2 linked regions of the Synechococcus elongatus PCC 11801 genome follow. The protein of the gene in region 1 interacts with the protein of each later gene in a pairwise test. Links are inferred from orthologs where the notes say so. Each region holds a gene or a part of one and is shown on either strand. Other genes may lie near its edges. The genes, in order: pheT and secD.

Region 1 (14,845 bases):
AACAAACTTCGGTAGCCAGGTGACATCGAGGAAGACCAAATCGTAGGGCGCATTACCCAGCAAAAAGGCGGTGGTGTAGAGGTCTGACACGAGACTCGTGTCGTTGGGCCCAGCCACCAGTTCCAGCTGAATTTCAGGATGTTCAGTCGCAAAACGAGCGATCGCCGGTTGCATCGCCTCTCGAAACGGTGCGGGTAGTAGCGCTCGCAACACAATGGTCGAATCAGCCGCAGCGGATCGCTGGGTTCCCGTCCCCATCCAGCCGATCGCTAGGGTCAGCATAAGGGTGAGCAGCAGAGGGACTAACCGCAGCGATCGCCAGCGAATTGTCCAACCACGCAAGAGCGGCATGGGAACGCTCCAAAGCAGACCGTCACTGCCGTTTTAACAGACCTGCTCACAGGACTCCAAAGCCAGCGACAATCAAAGGAAGTGTTTGCCAGTCTTCCCAACCCATGCTGCCTCCTTGGATCCTGCTTGACCCGATCTTGGCCGACTGGTTACGCGAAGACCTCGGCCGTGGCGATCACTCTGCTCAAGGACTGGGTTTGGATGAGGCCAAGGGCAAAGCCGCTTGGGTCACGAAAAGTGAGGGTATCATCGCGGGCTTGCCGATCGCCTTCCGCATTTTTCAGTTGCTTGATCCGCAGGTGAAATGCACCGCCAAGCTCGCAGAAGGGTTTGCCTGCCACAGTGGTCAGATTATTGCGGAACTGGAGGGACCGCTGGCCTCACTGCTGAGTGGGGAACGGGTTGCCCTCAATCTGGCGATGCGGCTGAGCGGGGTTGCCACAGCAACCCGACGCTTTGTCGATCAGATTGCCGATCTACCCACCCAGTTTGTCGACACCCGCAAGACAACCCCAGGTTTGCGGCTGCTGGAAAAGTACGCAACCCGTGTGGGCGGCGGCACCAACCATCGCTTGGGCTTGGATGATGCTGTCATGGTGAAGGACAACCATATTGCGGCAGCCGGTGGCAGCATTGCGGCAGCCGTCAAGAAGCTGCGATCGCAGTTGCCTTTTCCCTTGGTGATTGAAGTGGAAACTGAAACCCTGGGTCAGGTGATGGAGGCGATTTCCGCGGGCGTTGGTGTGATCATGCTCGACAACATGAATCTGTCGCAGATTCAAGCAGCAGTTCAAGTGATTCGCGATCGCGCTCCCCGCACCAAAATTGAGGTTTCGGGCAACATAACCCTCGACAATATCCGAGCGATCGCAGAGACCGGCGTGGACTACATCTCCAGCAGCGCCCCCATCACGCGATCGCCTTGGCTCGATCTCAGCATGCGCTTGCAATAACTAGCGCCGTCGTTGGCGATCGCAGCAAACCGATACACTACGAGATTGCTGCTTGGCGAATTCTCCAGCGTCCTATGGCGACCATTAACAACAACTACCTGAAGCTCAAAGCGGGCTATCTTTTCCCCGAAATTGCACGACGGGTCAATGCCTTTGCCCAGAACAACCCTGACGCCGCGATCATCCGCTTGGGCATTGGTGATGTGACCGAGCCGCTGCCCGCTGCCTGTCGCCAAGCCATGATTCAGGCCGTGGAAGACATGGGCCAGCGCGAGAATTTCAAGGGCTATGGTCCCGAGCAAGGCTACGCTTGGTTGCGCGAAAAAATTGCTGCCCAGGATTTCCAAGCGCGGGGCTGTGAGATTGACGCATCGGAAATCTTTATTTCTGATGGTTCCAAGTGCGATTGCGGCAACATCCTCGACATTTTTGGCGATAACAACCGCATCGCCGTCACCGATCCGGTCTATCCGGTCTATGTCGATACCAACGTGATGGCAGGTCACACCGGTGACGCCAACGATCGCGGCGAATATGACGGCCTAGTCTATTTGCCCATCAGTGCCGAAAATAACTTCACCGCTGAAATTCCCAGCGAAAAAGTTGACCTGATCTACCTTTGCTTCCCGAATAATCCGACTGGCGCTGTTGCTAGCCGCGAGTATCTGCAAGCGTGGGTCGATTACGCCCGCGCCAATGGCTCAATCATTCTTTTCGATGCCGCCTACGAAGCATTCATTACCGATCCGGCCATTCCCCACTCCATTTTTGAAATTCCGGGCGCTCGGGACTGCGCGATCGAGTTCCGCTCCTTCTCTAAAAACGCTGGCTTTACCGGTACTCGCTGCGCTTTCACCGTGGTGCCCAAAGGCTTGAAAGGCAAAGCAGCGGATGGCAGCGACGTGGAGCTTTGGGGACTGTGGAACCGTCGTCAATCCACCAAGTTCAACGGCGTTTCCTACATCGTTCAACGCGGGGCTGAGGCAGTCTACTCCCCAGAAGGTCAAGCTCAGATCAAAGAGCTGATTGCCTTCTATCTCGAGAATGCTCGGATCATCCGCGAAGAGCTGACGGCTGCTGGTCTAGAAGTCCATGGCGGTGTCAACGCACCCTACGTTTGGGTAAAAACACCCGCTGGTCTGACAAGCTGGGACTTCTTCGATAAGTTGCTGCACGTTTGCAATGTGGTCGGCACACCGGGTTCAGGCTTTGGGGCTGCTGGTGAGGGTTACTTCCGTATCTCAGCCTTCAATAGCCGCGAAAACGTGGTGACGGCAATGCAGCGGATTCGTGACGCAGGTCTGGTTTAGGACAACATCTTACTAAGCAGCAAGCTGGGGGGTGCGCAATCACCTCCACAACAAAACTGTTGTTCCTCATAAAGGTTCAGATCCCAGTCGCTCATCACCGCTCAGGTTTAGAGCGGGCTGGGCCAATTTATGAGAGGCGATCGTCTGCTGCCTCAGCAGCTCACTTACCCCGTCGCCGCTGAAGAATCCATACACTAAGGAAGGGAGCCATAGAGGCTCCTTTCTGTGTTTCTCCCACATGACTATGCCCCTGGCCATCGATCACCTTGCTGAACAAGTCAGTGACAGTGCCCGTCGCTTGGGCATCCACCAATACGATGTCTCTGGCTCTGCCGTCGAAGAGACGAGTGTGCAGGTCGAGAAGGGAGAACCCAAACAGGTCAAGGCCTCGCAGCGATCGGGCGTGACGGTTCGCGTCTGGAATGAGCAAGGACAAGTTGGAATCACGTCCACCAGCGAAAGCGATCTTCCAGGTTTGGAGTTGGCCTTGCAAACGGCTTTGGAAGCCAGCCAATTCGGCATTCGGGAACATGCGCCGGACTTTAGCCCCGAGGCGACAGCGCTCCTAGAACCGCTGGAAATTCCCAACTACGACATCGAAGCGGTTCCAGAATTGATCACGGCTTTGGCTGATGCAGAACAGCAGTTGCTTGCCAGCCATCCTGCGATCGCTGCCGTTCCCTACAACGGCTTGGCGCGGCGGCGCAGTGAGGGCTTCTATCTCAACAGTGCAGGGGCACTGCGCTCTGAGAAAGGGAGCTATGCCTCGCTCTACCTCTACAGCAAAACAGAGCAGGCCGATCGCAAACCTCGTAGTGCTGGGGCGTTTCGGATGGCACACCGCCTCGCGGATCTTGACTTCAGTGGTTGCGTCTCAGAGACGGCTGACAAGACCATCAGCCACCTCGACTACCGTCCGATCGCGTCTGGTAAATACCTGGTCTGTTTCTCGCCCGAAGCCTTCCTGCAACTGCTTGGAGCGTTTTCCAATCTGTTCAACGCCCAAAGCATACTCGATCGCCAGAGTCTCTCGACCCCTGAATCCTTGGGCACGGCGATCGCCTCACCACTGTTGAATCTCTACGACGATGCTCGCCATCCAGCCAATGTGGGTGCAACGGCTTTTGATGGCGAAGGCACACCCACTCGCCGCCTCCCGTTGATTGAAAGCGGTGTCCTCAAAAATTTCTTGCATAGTGCGGGAACAGCCAAACGGCTGGGAGCAAGTCCAACAGGTCACGCCAATCTCGGTGCCAAGGTGACGGTCAGTCCTCACTTCGGTGTGGTGGAAGCAGCAGAAGCGCGATCGGAGCTGAATTTAGAGACAGCAGAATCTGTGGTCTTGATCGACGATTTGCAGGCGCTGCACGCTGGGGTGCAAGCCCTACAGGGATCGTTCTCACTACCCTTCGATGGATGGCTGGTCAATCAAGGCGATCGCAGCAGCATTGAGTCGGCCACGGTTGCCGGCGATTTCCGCGAGCTGTTGCGCAACATCGTCCAAGTCGATGTGATCGCGCAGGTTACCCCCGGTGGGATTGCTCCTGCTGTCTGGGTTGAAGGGCTTTCGATCACGGGCGAATAAGCCATCTGGATCAGCGCGATCGCCCTTTGTAGCTCGATCTGATGAGCCTCAAGCCCAAGGCTACCACCAGCGAGTTTTACCGGTTGCGATCGCTGCTCCACCGATGTGTCTTACCCGAAATCTTGTTGCGGGGAGCTTGGGGGAGGCTAGTTCCCCAATGCGTGGGTTGGGGGTGCGCAATCACCCCCACGAACAGAAGCATCAGCTCTCTAGACCAGCTTCAACGGTTCTCACATCATTAAACTTTCCACCAAAAATTGCTGGCTCCGAGACCAAGAGCCAGCGTTTTTTTATTGAGATTACGCCGCCAGTCCGCTAGCCGTGGCAATTACAGCCTGTGTGGCCACAGCCCTTGCTACCGCCTGCGTGACCATCAGCACAGGCTTCGCTGCAGTAGTACTTGCCGTCACGAGCGATCGCCTTGCTGGGATCGACGTTACACAGACAGGGTTCACAAGCGCATTTGACGAGGGTGGCCGAGGTCATGATCGCAACTCCCTTGAATATCTGAATAGGTGTTCATGTGTTTACCCTAACATCTGAATCTTGATTCAGGTATGGTGGGTGGACAAACAGTTACAGGCTCATGACAAAACCAGCGCTGCAGGATGGAGATGCGGCAGTTTGCCAAGGAACGCATGCTGCGATCGCCTCGGAACTGCAAGCGGTTGCACCGGAGGTTGCCCAATCCCTTGCGGAATTTTTTGCAGTGCTCGCAGACCCCAATCGACTGCGGTTGCTATCGCTCTTGGCGCAGTCGGAGTTGTGCGTGGGAGATTTGGCACAGGCCATTGGCCTGTCTGAGTCGGCGGTGTCGCACCAATTGCGATCGCTGCGCAATCTGCGGCTGGTCAGCTATCGCAAACAAGGACGACACGTCTACTACCGCTTGCAGGATCACCACATTGTGGCGCTGTATCAAAACGCCCTCGATCACTTGCAGGAATGTCCGGAATAAGAGCAGTCCTTAGGCTGGGATGGGTTGCTGATCCGCTGAGTCGATCGCGGCTGGTTCAGTAGTGTTTGCTCGGAAAGCCTGGGGATTGAGGCAACGCTCCTCATCCAGTTGTTGTAGGTAGCGGCGCTCGTTGTAGTAGAGCTTTTGAAAGTGAAGCGCCTCTTGATTGAGCTGCTCGTGCAGTGCTGTAATCTCGGCCTCAGCGTCTGTTTCAGTGCTCACGCCTACTTGAAGCAGCCGCTCAATGCAATGTTCGAAGGTGTGAATGCTTTGGCGTGCCCAAGAGTCGAGCAGATGGCGGCAGCGTTTTTCGCAACGTAACCGCTCAACCAAGGCGACAGCACCTCGCAACAAGGGTAATGGGTGGGTGAGATCAGCGCGATCAGTTTCGCTCAGTTCCAAGAAACTCGCGAGGGGAACCCCCGTCAACTGATCGAGGCGATCGCGCAGAATTGGCACGAGATCAATGGCAGCTAAATCTTCTGGATCTCCTTCGCCCCGCTCTACTTGGTACATGGACTCCAAACCGAGATGGGCTTCTTCGATCTCAGCGATCGCCTGCCAGAGCAAGCGATGGGGCTGGAGGCTAAAACCTTGAATTTCGCGATCGTGCAGGGTTTGTCGCACGGTCAAACGGAGACGGGGACAGTGGAGGTAAACCTTGATAATTTGTGCTTCGGCCTGCTCGCGAATGCTGATGTCGCCGGGTTTCTCCCAGCGGCTCGCCTGCCCATGCCAGCGTTGTCCTCGGACCTGCGCCCGAAGATCTGAGGCCAATTGCAGTGCTGTACGAGCTTCGCCTTGGCTAAGGCGCTCGGCAACCTGGTGGACGTAGTGAGTCCGTAGGGGTGTGTTGGGCAGCTTGCCCAGCAGTTGCACAATCGCTTGAACCGCTGCCTGAAACTGGTCGGCCTGATCGAGATCGCGATCGCGCAGCAGTTGCTCGATCTGCCAGTCCAACCAAAGGGGCGATCGCGCCAGCAGTTCCCGATAGTCAGCCGCGCTATGCAGCTGGAGGTATTCATCAGCATCCTTACCGCCGGGCAGATTGAGGACGCGCAACTGTACCTGCCCTTGATAGGCCAGATCTTTGACTTCCCCGATCGCTCGTTCTGCCGCTTTTGCACCAGCGCGATCGGCGTCGAAGTTGAGCACGATCTGATTGGATTCGCTGTAGCGCGAGAGCAGCTTGACCTGCTGGCGACTGAGGGCTGTCCCGAGGGAAGCCACTGCGTGATCGATGCCCGCTGCATGCAGGGCGATCACATCGAAGTAGCCTTCAACGACGACAGCTTGATCCTGCTTGGCGATCGAGGCACGGGCTTTATCCAAGCCAAACAGCAGCTTGCCCTTCTCGAATAGGGTTGTCTCGGGCGAATTGAGATACTTCGGTTCTTCGCCGGTCAGCGTACGGCCGCCAAAACCAACAACCCGCCCTTGCAGGTCATGGATCGGAATCATCAGGCGATCGCGGAAGCGGTCGTAGTAGCCTTGGCTATTGCGCCGCGCCACTACCAAACCTGCTTCTTCAACCAAGTCGGCAGGGAAGCGCTTTTGCTCAATTAAATGGGTCGCCAGACTGGCCCACTGGGCTGGAGCATAGCCCAGCTGAAATTTCTGAATCGTGGACTCTTGTAGACGACGATTCTGCTTGAGATAGGTGAGCGCTGCTGAACCTTCTGGTCGGCGCAGGGCTTGTTCATAAAACTGGGTGGCGACGGCTAGAACTTCGTAGAGGCGTTCGCGGCGGCTGAGCTGGCGCTGCAGCTCTTGATGCTGATGAACTTCGAGGGTACGAACCGGGACTTGGTAGCGCTTCGCGAGGTCGAGGACAACTTCGCTAAAGGACTGCTTGCCTAGCTCCATCAGGAACTTGATCGGGTTGCCGCCCGCGCCACAGCTAAAGCAGTAGTAGAACTGCTTGGCCGGACTGACGGTGAAGCTCGGCGATTTATCGTCGTGAAACGGGCAGAGGCCAACAAAATCCTTGCCGCGCTTTTTGAGCACGACTTGCTCCGAGACGACATCGACGATGTCGGCCCGTTCTTTGACTGCTGCGATCGTTTCGGGATGAAGCCGAGGAGTATCCATGGCCGCCTTGGGCAACCTGCTCCTATTGTGAGGGAGACTTTTGATCCCCGCAGGGGGGTCGTAAAAATTGGCAAGGCGATCGCCAGCAAGCACTCTCCCTCGTCACTAGAGAGAGATTGACAGCGATCGCTTCAGGACTGTTCTAGCTGCGCAGGGTGACGCGGAAGCGCTCGACGAGGGACTGACGTACCTGATCGTGAACCGGCTCAACCTCTGCTTCGGTCAGAGTGCGATCGCCTGCCCGATAGGTGAGGCGGAAGGCCAAACTGCGCTGATTCTCGGGAACGTGCTCACCCCGATATTGGTCGAACAGCTCGACTTCACTGAGCAGTGCCCCGCCCTGACGGCGAATGATCCGCTCCAACTCCGCCACAGTCACGGACTGATCGACAAAGAATGCCAAGTCGCGATCGCTGGCTGGGAAGCTGCTGTAGGGCTGGAATCGTGGCACTTGGCGATCGGGCTGATCGAGGTGGTCGAGCCAGACATCTAGCTCAAGCTCAAAGGCGTAGACCTCTGCCGGTAGTCCCCGCTCTTCGCAAAGCGACGGATGGAGCTGACCAAAGCGCCCAAGGCGATCGCCCTGCAGCCAAAGCGAAGCAGTACGACCCGGATGGAAGCGATCGTCTTGGCGATCGGGCTGAAACTCGATCGTCAGTCCAAAGCGCCCAAAAATCTCTTCCAAGATGCCTTTGGCGGCATACCAGTCAATCGCTTGTTCTTTGCCACCGCGCTGCCAGCGGCCGCGGCTGGGATCACCTCCGAGAATACCGCCAATGCGATCGGCCTCGAAGAAGCCATCTTCTTCTCGCCAGAAAACCCGACCGATTTCAAAGCCCCAAAGCGGGCCGTTTCCTTGCTCCCAGTTGTATTGGAAGGCATCAATCAGGCCGCTGAGCAAATCGAGTCGCAGAGCGGCATATTCCGCCAGCAGTGGGTTGGCCAGATGAACTTGGCGATCGCTGCCGGGTTTGACCAAGGAGTAGTGCTGCAGCTCGGTCAGTCCTGCTCCGCGGCAGACCGCCCGAATCTGTCGCCGCAAATTCTCATCGACTGAGAGCGCGCCTTCGGTGTCGCCCAAGTTCGGCAGCGTTTCCCCGAAATTGTCGTAGCCATAGAGCCGTGCGACTTCCTCAATCAGGTCAATCTCACGCTCGAGATCACGCCGGCGATAGGGGGGGACGCGCACTTGCCAGACTGCATCATCAACCAAAGTCAAATGGCAGCCGATCGCAGTTAGTAACCGCTCAATATCGTCTGCACCAAGGTCTTTGAGTTCATCGTCTTCGGCTTGGATGGGACCTAACAGTTCATTGATGCGCTGGAGACGCAGGGTAATGCTGGGCTCGAGTTCAGCCTGGCGTTGGCTGGTCGCAACAGTCTGACTGACCACACGGCCGCCCGCAATTTCTAGCAGCAGATCGATCGCTCGTTGCGCTGCGATCGGCAGTTCGGTCACGTTGACGCCACGCTCATAACGAGCTGAAGCTTCGGTGCGCAAGCCTTGGCTGCGTGCTGAGCGTCGGACTGCAATCGGCTCAAACCATGCTGCTTCCAGCAAGATATCGGTGGTCTGATCACTGACTTCACTGTCAGCGCCGCCCATCACCCCAGCGAGTGCGACGGGGCGATTGCCCGCAGTAATTACCAACGCTGCTTCTGAGAGTGTCCGTTCCTGATCGTCGAGGGTCTTGAGCGTTTCACCGGCCTGCGCCGATCGCACCCCGATCGCAAGATTGGTACTGCCCGCGATCGCTTGCAGTTTCTGGCGATCGAAGGCATGGAGCGGCTGGCCGTACTCCAACAGGATGTAGTTGGTGATATCGACGACATTATTAATCGTCCGAATCCCTGCCAGTTGCAGCCGCTTCTGCAACCACTCGGGAGAAGGCGCGATCGTCACCCCTTCGATAATCGTGCCGCTGTAGTGGCTGCAGGCTTCGCTTTGCAGGGCGATCGCCAGACTCGGCGACTCAGAATATGTTTGCAGTTCCACCTCAGGCAGCGTCAGGGCGGCAGAAGTCAAAGCTCGTACTTCCCGCGCGATCCCGATCAAGCTCAGGGCATCGGCCCGATTCGCCGTCGAGGTCAAATCAAGGACAACATCATCCAGCCCTAGCAGCGGTCCTACGGGCTGCCCGGCTTTGAGATCTGCGTCCTCTGAGAAAATATGGATGCCTTCCGATTCTTTGGTCAATCCCAGCTCAGACAGTGAGCAGATCATGCCCTCGGATCGCACACCCCGCAGTTTGGTGGGTTTTAACTTGAGGTCAATACAGGGCAAGTAACTCCCCAAAGTGGCGACCGCAACCCAGATGTCTGCCCGGACGTTACTCGCGCCACAGACGATCGTGACTGGTTCTTCTTGACCAATCTCGACCTGACAAACGCTGAGGCGATCGGCATTGGGATGTTGCTCCCGCTGAAGGACGCGCCCAACAACCACACCTGCGGCCCAAGTGCGGCGATCTTCAATTTCTTCAACTTCAAAGCCCGCTAGGGTCAGTTTTTCCGCGAGCACCTCGGGCTCGAGGTCAACCTGGACCAGCTCGCGCAACCAGTTCAGGGATATCCGCATGCTAACCGCCTTCCTTGAGCGCCTCGTTTCGGCTCAATCATTCTATCGGCAAAGGGTGGAGGGCTTTGCGAAGCCGCGATCGCCGCTAAAGTGGAGGCAACTGAAGACGATCCGGATCTTCAAGACATACTGCCCATGGCTCTCTGTCTCAACCCAGCCTGCGAACAACCGGATAACGAAGACACGAACGATTCCTGTGCAAGCTGCGGATCGCCCCTGTTGTTGCGCGATCGCTATCGCGTGATCAAAGCCCTGGGGCAAGGGGGCTTTGGTGCCACTTATCTGGGGCAAGACCTTCAGTTGCCCGGCGAACCACTCTGCGTGATCAAGCAGCTACTCCCGCAAGTGCAAGATCCCGAGATGATGCTGATGGCTCGGGAGCTGTTTCGGCGCGAAGCCAAAACCTTGGGCCGGATTGGCAACCATCCCCAAGTCCCCACCCTGCTGGACTACTTCGAAACCCCGCAGGGCTTCTACCTCATTCAGGAATACATTCGCGGCAAAACCCTTGAGCAGGAGGTGCGCGAGCGAGGACTCTACAGCGAAGCTGCCGTCAAGCAGTTCCTCAGTGAACTTCTGCCGCTTTTGCAATATCTCCACAACCAAGAGGTGATTCACCGCGATATCAAACCCGCGAATTTGCTTCGGCGAGATATTGATGGGCGACTTGTCTTGATCGACTTTGGCGCAGTCAAAGACCAAGTCAGCCAAATCAAGGGAGGTAGTGGACTGACAGCACTGACCTCGTTCTCGGTGGGGACACGAGGCTATGCTCCGCCCGAACAGCTAGCGATGCGGCCGGTCTACAGCAGCGATATCTATTCGCTGGGGATCACTTGTCTGTTCCTGATGACCGGTAAAGGACCTCAGGAACTGGATTACAATCCCGTCAGCGGTGAATTGCTCTGGCGCCAAGCCGTGCAAATTAGCGATGCGTTTGCGACGGTGCTGGGCAAAATGCTGGCAGCCTCTGTGCGCTTCCGCTATCAGCGAGCAGAGCAGGTGATGACAGCACTGGATCTGCAGCCCTACCACGACAGCTTGATCCAAGGGCTGAGTGCCTTACCGCCCGGCACTGCGCCCATTAAACCCTCCTCGGGACGGACAGGATCTGGCTATCCCTCTCCCCAAGAGCGTCAGGCTGCGGCGATTCGAGCCCGTCGGCGCGATCGCGGGGGGCAGCGACCTGAGCAGCTTGCTGATCCACAACAGTTGCTCGCTTTGACAGGAAGCTCGAATCCTACAACTGGGGGGTTAGGTCGAGCCAGCCTCAATGCTCGGGATATCTTGGCAACCTACCAGCGCGGCCGGCGCGATTTTAGTCAGCAAGTCCTGAATCGCATTGACCTTAGCGAGTCTCAGTTGCCAGGCATTAACTTTCAAGGGTCGCAGCTCAAAGAGTCCATTTTTACAGCGACGCAGCTTGAACGAGCTGATTTTGGCCAGGCCAATCTACACCGCGCTAATCTCCGGCGAGCCAACCTCCATCAAGCCTATTTTGGGAATGCCGACCTCAGTTTTGCCAACCTGCAAAAAGCAGACTTGAGTGATGCAACTTTAAGCAATGCCAATCTGCGGGGTGCCAACCTCTGTGGTGCTAACCTACGCGGTGCTAAGTTGACCCCCGTGCAACTCAAGATGGCTAAAACGAACTGGTGGACGATCATGCCTGATGGTCGTCATGGTCGCCTGTTTTAAGACTTAGTTTCTCTTTGCAGCCCTAGCGAGTATTGACTGCCATCTTCTGGAGATTGTTTCAACTCCTAGCTGAAACAATCTCTCGGTCTATTACTTGATGGATTTTTCAAGTTGTGTTTGTAGATCAGCAGTCAACTGCTCGATCGCCGAACGTCGACTCTTTCGATAGTCCAGATAGCGATCGCTGACATTGATGGGCTGACCGATTTGTAGCTTGGCAATCCGTTGCCCCAGCTTTGAAATTGACTGGGGATTACGGCCCTGAATCCAGGCGATCGCGCGCGCAATGATGGTCAACACCTCTGCATAGCGATCAATGCTCGGTTTTTCGCGAACATAGGAGCCCGAAACGGCAGCAAACTGCTCTACCAGTCGCATATGCCCCATGCGAATACTGGCTTCCATAGCATTCCAGTCTGCGAGACCTCGTGCCACTGGAGAGAGCTGTTCAAGGTCATCACGGTAGATGCGATCCCAGCCCGCTTGCTCAATGCGGCGACAGCGATCGCTAATGGTGCCTTTAGCTGGCAAATTAAAGTGGGATTCCGCAACGGAAAGAGCCATTTCCCGGAGACGTTGTAGTCGAGTTGCAAAGTCTGGATAGGCAGTCTTCTCAACCACATTTTTAGCAGAGTCAACCGCTAGGCTCTGCCCATAAGCCTCACGATAGAAGGTTTCGAACATTGTCAACATCTCTAGTCCCAGTCTTGCTAACTGCGCATAGCGTTTCTCACCGGGATGATCAATGGCTGGAGATAGAGATTTGGGGAGTTTTAGTTGTTGTTCGAGGTCATTAAAAAGCCGATCAATAACCACCCAATTCTGACGATCAACAAAGGGGTACTGAAGACTGATAGGAATGATGAAAACGGCTTCAGATCGATTTGCTTCAGCCAAATCATCACAGCACCAAAAGGCGAGCTGGGCGATACCAGGCTCAAGAGGGCTGAGGATTTCACTGTGATTATTGGTTGCCCCTTCTGGCGCGATCGCCAGCGGAAAGTCACCATTGACGAGACAATCCCGCGCGGTTTTGAGGGCGAGGCGATCGAGCTTGCCGCGCTGAATGGGAATACCACCCAGTTTTGACAGCACCCAGCCCGTCAATTGACCAGCCCAAATGGGAATGCCGCGATCATAGAGAAATTGACTATGAACGGGCGATCGCAAGGGAATTTGGTTGCGGCGTGCCACCGTCGGCACCGTCTTCCAGAGTAAATGCGCCAAAACGAGAGGGTCTTGGGTGCTTGGATGCCGGAATGCCAAAATGAGCCGAGATTGTCGAGCTTGGAATTGGGCGAGGCGTTGCGCCAGTTCTTCGACGCCCGTTGTTTCGACGCGCTGGATGCCATGCGATCGCAGCAGCATTGGCAAGACTGTCTTGACCACAAGGTGCAGCCAAGGCTGATAGTCCGGCGGAATAAAGCGCAGTGCTGGCTGCGCCTGTTGCACGATGGCATGGGGCATGGGCAGTAGCGATCGCGCGATCGCCTGAAACGGCCAAGATCGCCCATATTGTGACCTGCAATTGCTGGAAGCTCATGTTGGCTTCGGCCAGTTGCGATCGGTGGAGTAGGGTACACAAGAACCGTTCTTTCATCACTCCATGCCCATCGATACTTGGTTTCCTCTGGCTGTCTCTCGCACTGTACTAATGCCAGATCCAGACTTGCTGGAGCGCATGATCGTGCAGATATTTCAGTGGCGTGGGGATCTGTGGGCTAATCCGAGTGGCGAAGCGGCTTGGACCGGCGACATGAACGGCGTCGCGTTGGTGCATGAACATCCTGATTTTGCGTGGCTGCGATCGCAGGTGGAAGTTCAAGCCCTACAGTTTTGCCAAGCCCTTGGCTTCCAAACGGAAGCCTTACAACTGTGGATTCAGCGGTCATGGCCAGTTGTTTCGGAACCCGGCCAGAGCATCGGCGCCCACCACCATCCCAACGCTCACCTCAGCGCTATCTATTACCTCAACGGCGAAGCGGATCCGGATCTCGGTGCCCTACGAATCTTTGACGATCGCCCCCGTAATGAGTTGGTGCCTGGCATGGCTGTTGGCTATGGCGAAGTGATTAAGGAAGAGGCACCACTCAATCAAGCTTGGGTTGACTACCCGCCGCAGACAGGCCTGCTGCTGTTATTTCCTGCGAGCACTCGGCATGGCGTCACCGAAAATGTGACCGATTTCACTCGACTCTCTGTCAGTTTTGACCTTTACATCACGGCACGATCGGCAACCGGTTTAGCTCCGGAATATCTAGCTCCCCCAGTTGATCGCTGGAGTCCAGTTCCACTGCGCTGACTGCGATCTTCAAAACTGAGAGATCCCTGAAATCAGATCAATTGCTGAGCGAGCTGCTGAACTGTAGCTTCTACAAGGGTTGTAGAGGCTGGCATCTTCCGCACGTAACTGGACTGCTCCTTTTGTCTATTTTTGAGACTAAATAGACTTAAAATGAGTCTAATATGAGTCTTAAACAATATTAAAGAGACTAACTGGTATTGGATGGAGTAAACGCGATCGCCTGATGGGTGGGGGTGCTCTCTGGGGGGGAGATTCAAACAGGGTGGGACAATGGCAGTAAGACTCTTTGCATCCCCCTGTCTCAATGACCTCTGCACTTACCCCGAATGCCAGTCACAGCGTCACTGTTTTGGTGCGTATGCCCAGCAATACCGCTGCCATGCTGCATGTTGTGCAGGCGATCGCGGCGACGGGAGCGAATCTGGTTGAGATTGAGTTACTGCATCGCACCAATCAATGGCTGGATCGCGATTTGGTGATTGAAGCAGCCAGCGAAGAACAAGCTGCTGCTGTACTCGAAGCGATCGCAGCGGTACCGGATGTCGAGATCATCGATAGCGAAGATCGCACCTTTGCTCTGCACCAAGGCGGCAAAATCAGCGTTGAGCCCAAGCTGGAATTGACCAGTCAAGCGGAGCTAGCCATGGCCTATACCCCCGGGGTAGGGCGGGTCTGCAAGGCGATCGCAGCGGATCCCGATCGCGTCTACGAGCTGACGGTCAAGCAAAACATGGTGGCGATCCTCACGGATGGCTCGGCGGTTCTTGGGTTGGGGAATCTAGGACCAGCGGGTGCCTTGCCCGTGATGGAGGGCAAAGCCATGCTGTTCAAGGCATTTGGCGAGGTTGATGCCTTCCCAATCTGTCTCGATACTCAAGACACGGATGAGATTGTCGAGACGATGAAGCGGATTGCGCCGGTCTTTGGCGGCGTGAATTTGGAGGATATTGCTGCCCCACGCTGCTTTGAAATTGAAGCGCGACTCAAGCAGGAGCTGGATATCCCGGTTTTTCACG
Region 2 (14,687 bases), 1.4 Mb from region 1 along the record:
TGGTAGAGCATGGCATAGCGCAGCGCTGCCCAAGTGAACTGCTCTGCCATCAAGGCCCATTCAGCCCGAAGATCCCAAAGGCTCCAAACCAGTCCCAAGCTGGCCAGCCACAGTCTGGGCTGTTGTCGGCGGTAATGCCAAGCCTGCAGCAGCTGCAGTTGGCGATCGCGCTGCGTCACTTCTGTCAGATCAGGTTTCAGCATTGATCGGTTGCGGCGATCGCGGCGTGCGTTTACGCCACCAACCTAGCAGGGTACTCGCGACAAAAATGCTGGAATAAGCACCCAAAACAAACCCGACAATTAAGGTCAAAGCAAAGTTCTGCAGGGTGGCGCCCCCGAAGATGTAAATCGCTACGAGGGGTAACAGCGTTGTCAGGGTAGTGTTGATCGAACGGCCTAGCGTCTGGTTGACCGAAAGATCGACGATTTCATCAATATCGTCGTCGGGGAACAGGGCGATCGTTTCTCGGATGCGATCGTAGATGACCACCGTGTCATTGACCGAGAAACCCGTGATCGTTAGCAGCGCCACAATAAACAGGCTGTCTGCCTCATAGCCCGCCAAGATCCCCAGCCAAGCAAAAACGCCCGCCGTAATAAACACATCGTGGAGCAGAGCCAGAATGGCTAGCAAGGCATAGTCCCGCTGGAATCGGAAATTGAGATAGACCAGAATCCCAGCAAAGGAGACCAGCAGCGCCAACAAGCCAGAGCTGAGCAATTGCTGCCCTAGTACCGGACCCACCGTGTCGATTTGCGTCTGCTGCGGATCAAAGGGACCAAACGCTTCACTCAGTTTGATTTGCAGCTGAACACGCGCTTCAGGGCTCAGATCGCCAGTGCTGATTACAAATCCCTGCTGTTCCTGCCCCACCACTTGAACATTGCTGCGCTCCAAGCCCTCGGAGGTCAAGACCTCACGAATGGCACCAGCTTCCAGCGGGCGATCGCACTGTGCTTTGGTACAGTCTCGCTCGAGCTGCAGACGAGTACCCCCAATGAAGTCCAGACCCGGTCGTACCGGCCCCCCAAACTGCACCCAAGAAATCGCCATGCCCACAATGCTGAGCAAGACCAAGATGGAAGAGATCCACCACCAACGCCGACGCTGAGCCGTGAGTTGTAACGTCATGGTCACCCTCAGGATTTGGTTGCAGTCAGAGTGCGATCGAACAGTTGCGGCTTGCGCAGGGCTGGATTCGTGATCGCCAAGAACATCAGCGTGCGGCTACAGGTGATCGCCGTAAACATGCTGACCATCACCCCGATCGCCAGTGTTAAAGCAAAGCCCTTGACCAGACCGCTGCTTAGCCAGAACAGAGCACCACAGGCAATCAGCGTCGTGACGTTACTGTCCAAGATGCTGCTGAAAGCTCGATAGAAGCCGGATTCAACGGAGCGATAGAGCGATTTGCCTGCTCGTAGTTCCTCTCGCGTTCGCTCAAAAATTAGGACGTTGGCATCCACGGCCATACCGATGCTGAGCAAAAAGCCAGCAATTCCGGGCAGGGTCAAGGTCACACCCAGCAGATTAAAGGCTGCCAACGAGAGGATGGCGTAAATCGCTAGGGAAATGTCAGCGATCAAGCCGGGCAGCTGGTAGTAAACCACCATGAAAACAAGGACGAGGAGCAAACCGCCAACGCCCGCATAGATGCTGCGCTGGATGCTGTCTCGACCAAGTGTCGCGCCCACGGTGCGGTTTTCAACAATTTCCACCGGTAGCGGTAGGGCACCACCGCGCAGCTGAATCGCCAGGTCATCGGCTTGCTCCGTACTGAAGCGGCCCGTGATGACCGCACTGCCCCCTGTGATCCCAGTCTGGGCAAACTCAGGCCCCACCACCGGCGCACTGATCAGAACGCCATCGAGGAAAATGCCAATGCTGCGCCCTGTGCCCGCCAAACTTTTGGTGAGGGCTGCAAATTGGTCACCGCCTTCCGTATCAAAGCGCAGGGCCACTTCCCAGCTATTGCCTGATTGGGTTGGCTGGGCAAGAGCATCCTTCAGCGATTTACCAGTAATTTGGGCGGGACCAAAAAACTTACCTAGTTCTGTCTGAGCTTTTTCGAGTGTCTGCTCTAACTCAGTCACTTTGGCAGGGTCACCATTGCGGCGCTCAATCTCTATCGCCCCCCGCGCTTGGGAAACCACTTGCTGTAGCTGGGTCACAGCAGCTTCAGTGCCAGGATTCTGTTCCCGAAACTCTAGCTGAGCTGTGCCTCCTAACACCCGCTCGGCTTGTTCGGGGTCACTGACGCCGGGCAACTGCACCAAAATCTTGTCGCTGCCAGCAGTTTGAATCACCGCTTCAGAGACACCCAAGCCATTAACCCGGTTCTCAATGACACGCTGCACCGCTTCCAGTTCGCGATCGCCTACCGAGGGAATCTCGGTGGTGGGCTTGACCAAGATGGTCAACTGCGAGCCCCCTTGGAGATCAAGGCCAAGGCGGATGGGGAGCTGCACCAAGACAAAGATGGCAGCGGCCACCAAGGCCAGAATTAAGATCAGCGGACTCTGCTGTTTTCCCATGATGTTTCTGAATACGGCAGATCGGCGATCGCTGACCTAGACCTTGGCAGTCAACAGATCTTTGACAGCGGCCGCAATTTGTTCGGGTTGAACGATCGTCAGATTTTCCAGCTTGCCGTTGTAGGGCGTCGGAATATCTTGGGAAGACAGACGCACGACCGGTGCATCGAGTTCATCGAAGCAGCGTTCCATAATCGCTGCGGACAGTTCAGCAGCAATCCCGCCCGTTTTCATGCACTCTTCAACGATGATGACGCGGTGGGTCTTGCGAATTGAGGCTTCGATCGCTTCAAAATCGAAGGGCTTGAGCGAAATCAGGTCGATCACTTCGGGATCAAACCCTTCTTTCTCCAGCGTCTTCACTGCCTGCAAGCAGTGGTAGCGCATGCGCGAGTAGGTGAGGATTGTGACATCCTTGCCGGGACGAACCAGTTCTGCCTTATCCAACGGGCAGATGTACTCCTCGTCGGGCAGGTCTTCTTTGAGGTTGTAGAGCAGCACGTGCTCAAAGAAGAGGACAGGGTTGTTGTCGCGGATTGCTGCTTTCAGCAGACCCTTGGCGTTGTAGGGCGTTGAGCAAGCCACGATTTTGAGCCCGGGCACGGCATGGAAGTAGGCTTCCAGTCGTTGGGAGTGTTCAGCCCCAAGCTGGCGACCGACACCCCCAGGACCGCGGAAGACGATCGGAATGGTGAAGTTACCGCCGGAAGTGTAGCGCAGCATCGCGTTGTTGGCGATCTGGTTGAAGGCTAGGAGCAAAAAGCCCATATTCATGCCTTCGACAATCGGCCGCAAACCGGTCATGGCGGCGCCGACGGCCATCCCTGTGAAGCCGTTCTCGGCGATCGGGGTGTCGAGCAGCCGGAAGTCACCGTATTTTTTGTAGAGATCCTTGGTGACTTTGTAGGAGCCGCCGTAATGCCCCACGTCCTCGCCGAGGACAAAAACATTGGGGTCACGTGCCATTTCTTCATCGATTGCAGCCCGTAGGGCGTTGAACATGAAGGTTTCGGCCATGGGTTCCTCGAAGGCGGCAAAAACTGCGCAATCTTCAGATAATAGCCGCTTGCCCTTGGGCTCGGATAGCGATCGCCCTAGCCGCCCTTGGCAAAGGTGCCAAGAATCAAGACTGAGAGCAGCAGCCCTGGCGATAGGAAGAGAATCAACAAGCCGAGGTCGCTATAGGTCAAAGCAGTCATGGTGCAAGGATTTCCGTCGTTTGCTTTCAGACTAGCGATCCCCACTGCTGCTGGCTGCCAATCGTTACATTTGAGACGTTGTGGCGTTGCCTTACCTGGTTTCCCAATGCTGGCTGAGCTCTTTTTTAACGGTGCCAATCTGGCCGTCTTGCCCTTTTGGTTATTGCTGATTGGCCGTCCGCGCTGGGAATGGACACAGCGGATTGTCGGCTCGCCTTATCCTTTTGCGGTACTGGCGATCGCCTATTTGATACTGCTGGTTACGTCCGTATCGCCCGAATCGGCTGCTGCGCTTGCCAGCCCCAAGTTGGCGGATATTGCCAAAGCCTTTGCTGATCCTGGGGTCACGGCTGCTGGCTGGCTTCATTTCGTAGTGCTGGATCTCTTTGTGGGGCGCTGGGTAGCTCAAACCGCCGTCGAGAAACCGGGACTTCCCGTGCGCCACTCATTAGTTCTCTGCTTATTTGCAGGCCCGCTTGGACTGCTCAGCCACCTGATTACCCAAGCAATTTGGCAGTGGTGGCAACAACGACAAGCCACCTCAACTACAACGGCCTAGCTTTGGGCTTTGCGCAAGCTTTGTAGCCCCACTTGAATCCCGAGTAGAAACAGGCCCAAGGCCACAATGCCAAAAATGCCTGTGGCAAGCGCACCCATGCCAACTACCAGCGTCCGCACTGCAACCGCAATGTTTTGAGCGAAGGCGTTGCCAGTCGGCAGCGGTTTAGCCGCAAAGCTACTGGCGATTGACAGCGTCAGAAAGTAGCCGCCTACCGCGATCGCTCCTGAGACAGCGGAACCACTCCAACAGCTCGGTAAGGTTGGCGGTGGATTGCCAGCGGTAGTTTCAGTCGGTTGGGTCTGCTTGGTCTGCTGTTCGTCACTCATGGATCGGGCGATCGCCAAACAATGCTTGCTCTAGTCTCGCTGAAAAGAGGCGGCAACGATGCAGGCTACAGCAGGGGCGATCGCCGCGCCATACTCAACGGTAAGAGACCGAACTTGGCACATGGTGGATCTGTTCCTACAGCGGCTCCTCGCTGTCACCCTCCTTCTAGGCGGTGTGCCTAGCATGGTCTTGGGGATCGGTCTAGCCTCAACCAACCCCACTGCTTGGGGCTATAGCCGCGAACAGCAGGAGGCCAGCATCATCCTGTTTGGGGGCGGTGGTTTGGTGGCAACCGCTGCGGGTAGCTTGCTAGAACTCAACTTTCGTCAGCAGCGGCGCCAGCGGCAAAAACAACGCCTACAGCGGTTTCTGCATGGTTTGATTCGCGAGTCGCAAGGGAGCTTGGGCATGATCGAGTGGGTCACCCGCGCCAGCGATCGGGTACCTTGGCCCACCGAGGAACTGAAGTCTTTTTTGAAAACGGAAGCGCTACTGCTCAATGCTGAAGTCAGCTCGGATGAGTTGGGGAATATTCGCTATCGCTTTCCCTTCGATCCGCAACGGCAAGATCAACAGCAGCAACTACGCCGCTTATTGCACGACCTTATTCAGCAACAGCAAGGTCGGGTTAGCTTAGTCGATTGGGTAACCCAAGCCAGTACTCTTGTGCCTTGGCCCACTGCTGACTTACGGGCTTTTTTGGAAGCAGAAGCTAGCCTGCTGGAAGCCAATCCTGAAGTTGTGGATAACAACACTCTTTACTACTGCTTTGCGACGCCAGCACTTCCCACAGCGGCCCCGCCATCTGCCTAAGCAGTGCGATCGCGGCCGGTCAGCACGTTTAGTCCGTCAGTCAAACAGCACATCCAGCCACCACACTGGGAGCTTGGGAATCCGGTTGCTGGTCAGCGGGATTAACGGCAGATCAGGAAAAGCAGGCAGCGTGTAGGTATCAGTGTAGGTGTCCACCCGAATCAAATCCAAGGGGTTGTCACCGCTGGGCTGGCGTTCTGCCGAAAGACAAATTGTCGCAGCTTGGGGCTGATGATCGGTTGGTGTCAGCGCTTTCAAGAGCTGGTCAAAGTGGGAGATCCCTTCAGCATCTGTCCAGTAGGCCCCATTCCAGAGAAACGACAGTTGATAAATCTGTTGATCACTGGTGGGTGATGAGGGATGTTTCATGGTCGACCTCTCCCAAAAAAATGGGATGGAATGGTTCTTAAGATTCCCGCAACGGAGGCTAGGAACATCCCTCTGATCTTGCTGACTTAGACGATCGAGCTTGATCAAGGTTTGGCGAGCGTGCCACGGTAGAAGCAGTGTTTTAGGCCAAAACGATGACGGATGCTGCCCTGCCGCTTCTCATTCAGCAGATGTTGCAGCCTGAGTTTTATCCGCATGCCGTTGAAACACCTGTGCAGCTCTATCAAACGCACTGCTCCTATGTCCTGCTGACAGGGCCCTATGCCTACAAGCTCAAAAAGCCGGTTAACTTTGGCTTTTTAGACTACTCAACATTGGAAAAACGCCAGCATTTTCTGCAAGAAGAATTGCGCCTCAACCAACGGACAGCAGCACCCCTCTATCAACAGGTTCTTGCTATTTCAAAAACGGGCGATCGCTATCAGTTCTCTGAAGGCGAACCCGCTGAAGAATATGCTCTGCAAATGAAGCAGTTTCCCAAGGGTTGTCTCTTCTCTGAGCAGTTTGAAGCGGGCCATCTTGATGCTGAGGTCATGCGCCAACTGGCTGGAGTTGTCGCGGATTTTCATGCTCGAACTTGGGTAGATGACCACGTTCGTAGCTATGGGCAAGTGGCACAAATCCGTAAAGCCTTTGATGAAAACTATCAACAAACGCTGAGCTATGTTGGGGGCCCACAGACTCAAATACAGTTTGAGGAAACCAAAGCCTTTAGCGATCGCTTCTTTGACACTCAGTCTGATCTATTCGCAGCTCGGACTGCTGCAGATAAAATCCGTGAATGCCATGGCGATCTTCATCTCGGAAACCTTTGCCGATGGGATGATCAACTCTTTTTGTTTGACTGCATTGAGTTCAATGAGCCCTTCCGCTTTGTCGATACGATGTATGACATTGCGTTCTTGGTCATGGACCTCGATGCACGCGGCCGTCAGGATCTAGGAACGGCTTTTCTCAACGCCTATGCTGAGATAAGTGGCGATTGGGAAGGACTACAAGTTCTGCCGCTGTATCTGAGTCGACAAGCGTATGTCCGCGCTAAAGTCACCTCATTTTTATTAGACGATCCAGCCATTGATAGCGATCGCCGTCAGCAGGCTTTTGATCAGGCAGCTGCTTACTACCGGCTGGCCCATGCCTATGCCCAACCAGCTCAACAGGGCGAATTGCTGTTACTCAGCGGTCTTTCCGGCTCGGGTAAATCAACTCTAGGACGCACGATCGCGGAACGGCAACGGGCCATCATTTTGCGATCAGATGCGGTTCGCAAACACCTAGCAGGTGTGCCCTTGTTCGAACGGGGTGGCCCAGAACTCTATAGTGCTGAGATGAACGATCGCACCTACAATCGCCTCTTACAATTGGGTCTTTGCTTAGCTCGTGCCGGCTACCGCGTCATTCTGGATGCGAAATATGACCGTCAAGCCTATCGAAATGCTGCGATCACTGCAGCTCAATCCCAAGAGATCCCGATCCGAATTTTGCATTGCCAAGCCTCGGAATCGACGCTGCGGCAGCGATTGCAAGCCCGTCAAGGGGATATTGCTGATGCGACTGCGGATTTGGTCAGTCAGCAACTCGCAGCTTGGCAAGACTTTAGTGCCGAAGAGCAAACCTCTGTGCAAGCGATCGCGACTGAAGAGCCTCTAGCAGAACAATTAGACGTGATTGGTCTTTAACAGACTTTCGCTTCCCAATTCAAGAGTTTCTGTTTGCGATCGCGTCCCCAACGATAGCCACCCAATTCGCCGGACTGTTGTATAACGCGATGGCAAGGAATGAGGTATGCGATCGGATTTTTGCCAACCGAATTGCCTACTGCACGGGCAGCATTGGGGCGTCCGATCGCGATCGCTAAGGCTTGATAAGTGGTCGTTACCCCTCTAGGAATTTGAAGCAGCGATCGCCAGACTTGCTGTTGAAAGGGTGTGCCGTGCACGTGCAGCCGGAACAGGCTGGGGTCAGCAGTTTCATAACGAAAGAGCTGCTGAGCAATCATGGTCGTTTCAGTCGGCTGATAGTGAATTGCTGCGTCAGGCCAAGCCGCTTGCAACCATGGCTCAGCTTCCGCAGGGCTTAAAGAATCAAAAAACTCAAGCTGACAGATGCCGATCGCCGTCTTTGCAATCAAACAATCTCCAAAAGGAGTGCTGTGTAATCCGTAGATCAGTTGGCTGACCCCAGATGAACTAACTAGCGATCGCGATGTAGGACTCCAGTGAATCATCGAATCTGTTAGTTGCATTGCAAACTCACTCACTAACCAACCCAAGTAAGTTTGCGATTCAGCCAGAAATTCCAGAGAGTAACAACCGCGATCGCTACCCAGTTCGATGGTAAATAGTGTAATTTAAGACCTTCAACTAAGAGGCTTAAAATCAGGAGATTTAAGAAAATTCCCAAGGAACAAATCAAATTAAACTTGAGGAATCGACGAGACCAGTAGCGCTTTTGAGATCCCTTTGCTAAATCACGAAAAGTCCAAGCATCATTCAGCATAAAGTTATTAAAAATAGCGACCTCAGCTGCAATAAATTTGCTGAGTAGTAACGGCAATCCTAATTGACTGGAATCATGTAGAAGATAGAGTACGAGGCTATCAACGATAACGCCAGTTGCGCCCACGCCGATAAATTTCAAAAAGCGCGAACTTTCCCAGCGCTGGAGTCGTAACTGTAGCAAGTGCCGTAGGTAATCCCAATACTCTCGGGACGTCACCTTGCTTTCGCCTTGGCTGCGCTCACGGAAGACAAAGCCGACTTCCTGAATGTGCCGGATGCGTCCTTTGGCAATCACTTCTAAAAGGATTTTGTAGCCGCGAGGCTGGAGGCGATTGAGGTCGAGTGCCGATCGCCGCACCATGAAGTAACCGCTCATCGGATCGCTGACGCGACCGAGGACTTCTGGCAGTACTAAAAGACCAAGCAACTGAGCGCCCCGTGAACCAAAGCGACGCCATAGACTCCAGTCACTGACGCCGCCGCCGGTCACATTACGGCTGGCGACTGCTAAGTCAGTTCCTGCTTGCATCGTCTCGAGCAAAGCCAAGAGTGTTTCCGGTGGATGCTGCAGGTCACCGTCAATCACGCCCAAAATTTCGCCTTGAGCCTGTTGCCAGCCATAGACGACGGCTGTTGCTAGGCCGCGATCGCTCTGCCGCCGCAATACCGTCAACATTGGCAGCTTCGGTTGGAGTTCTGCCGCTAACGCCCAAGTGTGATCGGGGCTATCATCATCGACCACAATCAGCTCGTAGCGATCGGGCAGGGCGTGGTCGAGCAATGAACTCAGCTGTAGCAGCAGCGGCTGGATATTCTCAGCTTCATTGAAGGTCGGGATGACCAAGGAGAGAGAAAGCACTGCCAATCACTTGGGCTCCGACGCAAACTGCTGCTCAGCATACGAGGCGATCGCCCTTCCAGACAAATCAACCTTGGGTGACTGCTCTCTTGTCTCGTCCCTACAGTCCTCGGGAAGTTGAATCTCAGTCCTGAAACGGTTGTCGATTGAAGCTCATGATGGCCAGCGCGATTGAACTCCCGTGATCGTGCGAATTCTCAACTAAAAGTCCGGAAAGTTACCATTCTTGATTGGAACCAGAGGCATGAATTTACGACTGGATATAAGCCGTCCAGCAAAGATCGGGGCCGATCGCTTGCCACTGCGATCGCTCAACTTTGAGGGCTTGATCCATCCGCAATAAACCCAAATCACCGACTGGGCTGTAACCGGGTGGGCCACCAATCAACTTGGGAGCAATGAACGCTAGAAGCTTCTGAATTTGACCTTCGCGGAGAGCAGCCGCAGCTAAAGTGCCGCCACATTCCCAGAGCAGAGTCGAAAGGCCGCGATCGAATAATTCAGCACTCACAGCCGTAGGAGTTAACGGCGATCGTGCAATGACTTCTACCCCTTGAGTTTCGAGTTTCTTCCGGCGATCGCGATCGGCCGTCTCTTCGGTAAAAACAAGCGTGGGCGCAATATCGGTCTGCCAAAGATTGGCCTCCAGCGGCAAATCTAAGTGGCGACTCATCACTACTCGCAGGGGATGGCGATCGCTGACGTCATGACAAGTCAGACGAGGGTTGTCCAGCCGCACTGTGTTGCCACCCACAATGACCGCATCCACTTGCGATCGCAGTTGATGCACTTGGCGACGCGATTCAGGACTGCTGACCCAAGCGCTATGGCCGCTGCTAGCCGCAATTCGACCGTCGAGGGTCATGGCGTACTTGAGAATGCCAAAGGGACGACGCTGAGTCACCCGCCAAACAAACGCTTCGTTCAGTTGCTCACAGGCGGCTTGTTCAACACCAACCGTCACGTCGATTCCCGCTTGTTGAAGTCGGGCAATGCCACCCCCAGCGACTCGGGGATCAGGGTCGACCATGCCGACTACGACCCGCTTTAGACCAGCCGCCACCACCGCTTCGCTACAGGGCGGCGTCCGGCCATAGTGATTACAGGGCTCAAGGTTGACGTAAAGGGTGGCTCCACGGGCGCGATCGCCGGCTTGCCGCAGAGCAAACACTTCCGCATGGGGCTGCCCAGCGGCCGGATGGAAGCCTTCACCCACGACTTCTTCGCCTTGGGCAATGACGCAGCCGACCATGGGATTCGGTGCTGTTTGCCCAGCCGCTTGTGCAGCTAACTCTAAACAGCGCTGCATGTACTGACGATCGCGATCACTCATGCCCGATCGCAGCCCATTCTTTGACCATAAACGGCGGTACCGTCAACATCACTTCATTGTCTAGCTGTAGCCGCAGAGGGGTGATGCGATCGAGGAGTGGCAACAGCGTCTCGCTGTCGAACTCTGCCACATTGGCGCTGAGCTGAGTATCTTGATCCGTCACGTTGGGCAAGGACAGTTGCCGACCCGTTTGCTCCACGATCAAGGGCGTCTGCCGCGAGAGGCGCACGGCTGGAAAACCTACCAAGCGCAGTCGGGAAGCAATGCGATCGCTGCCTTGGCGACGTTCATAGAAAATCACCTGCCAAGATTGATCCCTTGCATCGCGCAGACTTTGCAAGGAGCGAATCATTTCGCGATCGCCCCCTTCGGGATAGTGATGAATTGCCGCGATCGCAGGCAGGCTCGGACTTCCCAACAGGAGAAGCAAGCACCATCCCCATATCAGCCAACGCATCGCTCTAATCCAGCTGTGCCGTTCACTGTTTCATTGTGTGCATAGGCTGACGCTGCGATCGCCTTGTCAGCTTTCAAAATTCAGTGCTACCTTCAAAGCAAGCCACGCTAATCGAAGCAGGCTTTCACTTCAGGGATTCTGAGGTCAATCAATGAAATACGACGTTGCCGTTTATATCGGCCGTTTTCAACCTTTTCACAATGGTCATCTGTCAGTGGTGCAGCGATCGCTTGAGGTCGCGCAACATCTCCTGATTCTGACTGGTAGCCATCTCGCGTCACCCGATACGCGCAATCCTTGGAGTTCTGAAGAACGCGAGGAAATGATTCGGGCAGCGTTGCCTGCCAATTGGCAAAAACGAGTCAGCTTTATCCCCATTCGGGATCACCTCTACAGCGACAATCTTTGGCTGACGGAAATTCAGCAAAAAGTCCTCGAAGAAGCTGGCGAGGAAGCCCGCATTGTTTTAGTCGGTCACCGCAAGGATCGCAGTAGCTATTACCTCGATCTCTTTCCCCAGTGGGATTTTTTGGAAGTGCCGCGACTGGAAGCAGTTCACTCCACTGCTGTTCGCGATGCCTATTTCAGCGGTTCTGAAGAGTCAAACTATGCCGCTGCTTTACCTGCAGGTGTTGCAGACTATCTGACGGCGTATCAGCAAACGGGTCGCTATCAATGGCTGCGCGATGAGGCCGATTACATCAAAGGCTATCGGCGAGCTTGGGCTGTCGCGCCCTACGCACCGACGTTTGTGACCACCGATGCGATCGTGATTCAGTCGGGGCATGTGCTGGTCGTTCGTCGCAAGGCACGTCCAGGCAAAGGCTTGATTGCACTGCCAGGAGGCTATATCCAGCAAGATGAAACCGTGCTGGAAGGAATGCTGCGGGAACTGCGCGAAGAAACAGGATTGAAAGTTCCGAAGCCAGTTCTACAAGGATCGATTGTCGAAAATCGCGTCTTTGATGCACCGCAGCGATCGCAACGGGGACGCATCATTACCCACGCCTTTTGCATTCACCTTAAACCTGGGCCTTTACCATCCGTGCGCGGCGGCGATGATGCCGAAAAAGCTTGGTGGATGTCCCTCGCGGATCTCTATGCTCACGAAGAGCAATTCTTCGAAGATCACTTCCAAATTATTCAGCATTTTGTCAGTCGAACTTAGTGCTGAATCGATCAGTCATTAGGTAATCGCATAGCTGGAAATCAAGAGTTTTAGCCTCTTGTTTTGGTAGTCATTTTGTTCTGACAGCTCAGTCTGGAGAGACCGGGTGAGTTGTCCTTGACCTCATCGTTGCGGAGCGCAACTGATTATGGACCTCAATCTTCTGTTCGATACCGACTCATACAAAGTGAGTCACTGGCTGCAATATCCAGCTGATACCACTGCGATCGGAGCTTATTTAGAGAGCCGGGGTGGAGATTGCTCGCACACGCTCTTTTTTGGCCTGCAATATCTACTGTTGCGTTATTTCTCAAAGCCAATCACTAGCACCGACATTCAAGAAGCTGCCGCGCTATTTCGAGCACATGGCTTGCCCTTCAATCAAGCAGGCTGGCAACAAGTTTGCGATCGCCATGGCGGTTATTTACCGTTGCGAATTCGTGCCGTACCCGAAGGCAGCCTGGTTCCCACCGGCCATGTCTTGCTGACAGTGGAATCGACCGATCCTGAATTGGCTTGGTTGGTGACTTGGGTTGAGACGCTACTGTTGCGGGTTTGGTATCCGACGACTGTGGCAACGCGCAGTTGGCAGCTTCGGCAAATCATTCAGCAAGCGCTGGAGCAGTCAGCCGACAATCCAGCCGCTGAAATTGACTTCAAGTTGCATGACTTTGGTTCGCGGGGGGTCTCAAGCCAAGAGAGTGCTGCAATCGGAGGGCTAGCCCATTTAGTCAACTTTCAGGGCACCGATACGATCGCTGCTTTACTGGCAGGACAGCGCTATTACGATTGCGCGATCGCAGGCTTTTCGATTCCGGCAGCGGAGCACTCGACGATTACAGCTTGGGGGCAAGCAGGTGAGTTAGATGCTTACCGTAATATGCTCGATCGCTTTGCAAAGCCGGGATCTGTGGTTGCTGTTGTTTCGGATTCCTATGATCTCTGGAACGCCGTCGATCATCTTTGGAGTGAGGATTTACGCGATCGCATTCTGCAATCGGGCGCAACAGTGGTGATTCGGCCTGACTCAGGCAATCCAGAGCAGATTGTGCCAGAGTTACTGCGTCGTTTGGCCGCTAAGTTCGGCTGCGATCGCAATCAGAAAGGCTATCAAGTCCTGCGATCGGTGCGAGTGATTCAAGGTGATGGCGTCACAGCGGAAAGTCTGCCCAAAATTCTGCAAGCAGTTATGGCAGCAGGCTTTAGTGCCAGCAATGTAGCCTTCGGCATGGGGGGTGGGCTGTTGCAGCAGGTCAACCGTGATACCCAGCGCTTTGCCTACAAGTGCAGCTGGATCGAGCGATCGGGGCAAGTCATCCCGATTCGTAAGCAGCCAGCAACAGATCTCAGCAAAGCCAGCAAAGCAGGACGATTGGATTTAATCCGCGATCACAAGGGCGAATACCGAACAGTGTCACTCCTGACCTCGGCACTCGATCCGCAATCCTGTCTGCAAACGGTGTTTGAAAATGGTGCGATTACTCAGCGGCAAAGCTTGCAGGAGATTCGCGATCGGGCGAGGTCTGAGACCACCTAGACACTGACGTGAATCAAATCGCGATCGCCTGATCTGGAGTGAAAGACTCGCTACAGTAAGGCCATGATCAAGCCCCGCGCTTTTCGTCGCATTGAAGATTGCAATCGCTGCTTATTTGCCAGCGACCATCCGATGCAGCCTTGCTTGGCACGACGAACAGCTCCGGTCGGCGATCGCTGTTTAGACTTTCGTCCTTATCCGACTGAACCCAACACGCCGCCTCGCGATCGTTAGGTTCCTGGCAACTTCAAAACAGAGCGGCAACAGATCGGGGATGATAGCCCCGAAGCATCGGAATCTCGGATCGTGCAGATTACGGCAGCAGCGCAGCACGACTACCAACAGGCGATCGCGGCCTATGAAGCAGGCGAGTTTGAGTCGGCGATCGCCCAGCTCGATCGGCTGCTCAGCGAGTTTCCCGACTGGGCAGATGCGATCGGCTTGCAAGGCTTGTGCTACTACCGCTGCGACCAGAAAGAGACTGGAATTGCACTGCTGCGCCAAGCGATCGCCCTTGATCCCACCGAGCCACACCACCTCAACAATCTCGGGAACCTGCTCCAGCAAATGGGGCAGCTCACGGAGGCGTTGGAGCATCTAAATCAGTCGCTAGCGATCGCCCCAACCCATGCAGCAGCTCGTTTCAATCGCGCCATCACGCTGCAAAAACTGGGAGATCCAACGACTGCGCTGCGGGATTATCAACAGCTTTTGGAGACGGATCCAGACAATACTGAAATTCGCTACAACAGTGCCCACGCAGCCCTCGCGATCGGGGACTGGGACTTTGGTCTACCCGCCTACGAAGCTCGCTGCCAACAACTTCAACACTTTCCCGAAATCGAAGCCTCGCTGAAACTGCTGCGTTGGCAAGGGCGAGACTTGGGTCAACAAACGCTCTTGGTCTGGGGAGAACAGGGATTTGGCGATCGCCTGATGGGGGCGCGTTGGGTTCCCCTGCTGCGCCAGCGCTATCCCCAAGCCCGCATCGTTTGGCAGACCAG

Evidence for each region.
Region 2: the proteins of pheT (region 1) and secD interact in binary tests that used the Escherichia coli proteins (3 or more experiments, as listed by UniProt). The link is inferred for Synechococcus elongatus PCC 11801 from one-to-one orthologs.

What each region holds. Positions count from the first base shown.
Region 1 is NZ_CP030139.2:463,095-477,939, forward strand. Bases 7,109-10,145 are described here. They hold pheT (phenylalanine--tRNA ligase subunit beta), read right to left. Parts: upstream 9,827-10,145; coding sequence 7,391-9,826; downstream 7,109-7,390. Other genes in these bases: dnaG (DNA primase), read right to left, coding at 7,109-7,248; DOP62_RS02245 (serine/threonine-protein kinase), read left to right, coding at 9,962-10,145. Outside these bases: DOP62_RS02205 (ABC transporter substrate-binding protein), read right to left, coding at 1-351; nadC (carboxylating nicotinate-nucleotide diphosphorylase), read left to right, coding at 456-1,304; DOP62_RS02215 (LL-diaminopimelate aminotransferase), read left to right, coding at 1,379-2,614; DOP62_RS02220 (TldD/PmbA family protein), read left to right, coding at 2,859-4,199; DOP62_RS02225 (metallothionein), read right to left, coding at 4,515-4,685; DOP62_RS02230 (ArsR/SmtB family transcription factor), read left to right, coding at 4,786-5,157; more of dnaG, read right to left, coding at 5,167-7,108; more of DOP62_RS02245, read left to right, coding at 10,146-11,524; DOP62_RS02250 (lysophospholipid acyltransferase family protein), read right to left, coding at 11,615-12,991; DOP62_RS02255 (2OG-Fe(II) oxygenase family protein), read left to right, coding at 13,131-13,826; DOP62_RS02260 (NAD(P)-dependent malic enzyme), read left to right, coding at 14,134-14,845.
Region 2 is NZ_CP030139.2:1,851,607-1,866,293, forward strand. Bases 341-3,219 are described here. They hold secD (protein translocase subunit SecD), read right to left. Parts: upstream 2,538-3,219; coding sequence 1,143-2,537; downstream 341-1,142. Other genes in these bases: secF (protein translocase subunit SecF), read right to left, coding at 341-1,134; DOP62_RS09115 (alpha-ketoacid dehydrogenase subunit beta), read right to left, coding at 2,574-3,219. In the rest of the region: DOP62_RS09100 (hypothetical protein), read right to left, coding at 1-203; more of secF, read right to left, coding at 190-340; more of DOP62_RS09115, read right to left, coding at 3,220-3,554; DOP62_RS09120 (ABA4-like family protein), read left to right, coding at 3,843-4,295; DOP62_RS09125 (DUF3082 domain-containing protein), read right to left, coding at 4,292-4,624; DOP62_RS09130 (hypothetical protein), read left to right, coding at 4,683-5,438; DOP62_RS09135 (hypothetical protein), read right to left, coding at 5,475-5,807; DOP62_RS09140 (bifunctional aminoglycoside phosphotransferase/ATP-binding protein), read left to right, coding at 5,963-7,507; DOP62_RS09145 (methylated-DNA--[protein]-cysteine S-methyltransferase), read right to left, coding at 7,504-8,073; DOP62_RS09150 (glycosyltransferase), read right to left, coding at 8,088-9,188; bifunctional diaminohydroxyphosphoribosylaminopyrimidine deaminase/5-amino-6-(5-phosphoribosylamino)uracil reductase RibD, read right to left, coding at 9,439-10,521; DOP62_RS09160 (DUF3122 domain-containing protein), read right to left, coding at 10,514-10,978; DOP62_RS09165 (bifunctional nicotinamide-nucleotide adenylyltransferase/Nudix hydroxylase), read left to right, coding at 11,130-12,146; DOP62_RS09170 (nicotinate phosphoribosyltransferase), read left to right, coding at 12,295-13,683; DOP62_RS09175 (hypothetical protein), read left to right, coding at 13,747-13,917; DOP62_RS09180 (tetratricopeptide repeat protein), read left to right, coding at 13,990-14,687. UniProt on the Escherichia coli protein: Part of the Sec protein translocase complex. Interacts with the SecYEG preprotein conducting channel. SecDF uses the proton motive force (PMF) to complete protein translocation after the ATP-dependent function of SecA.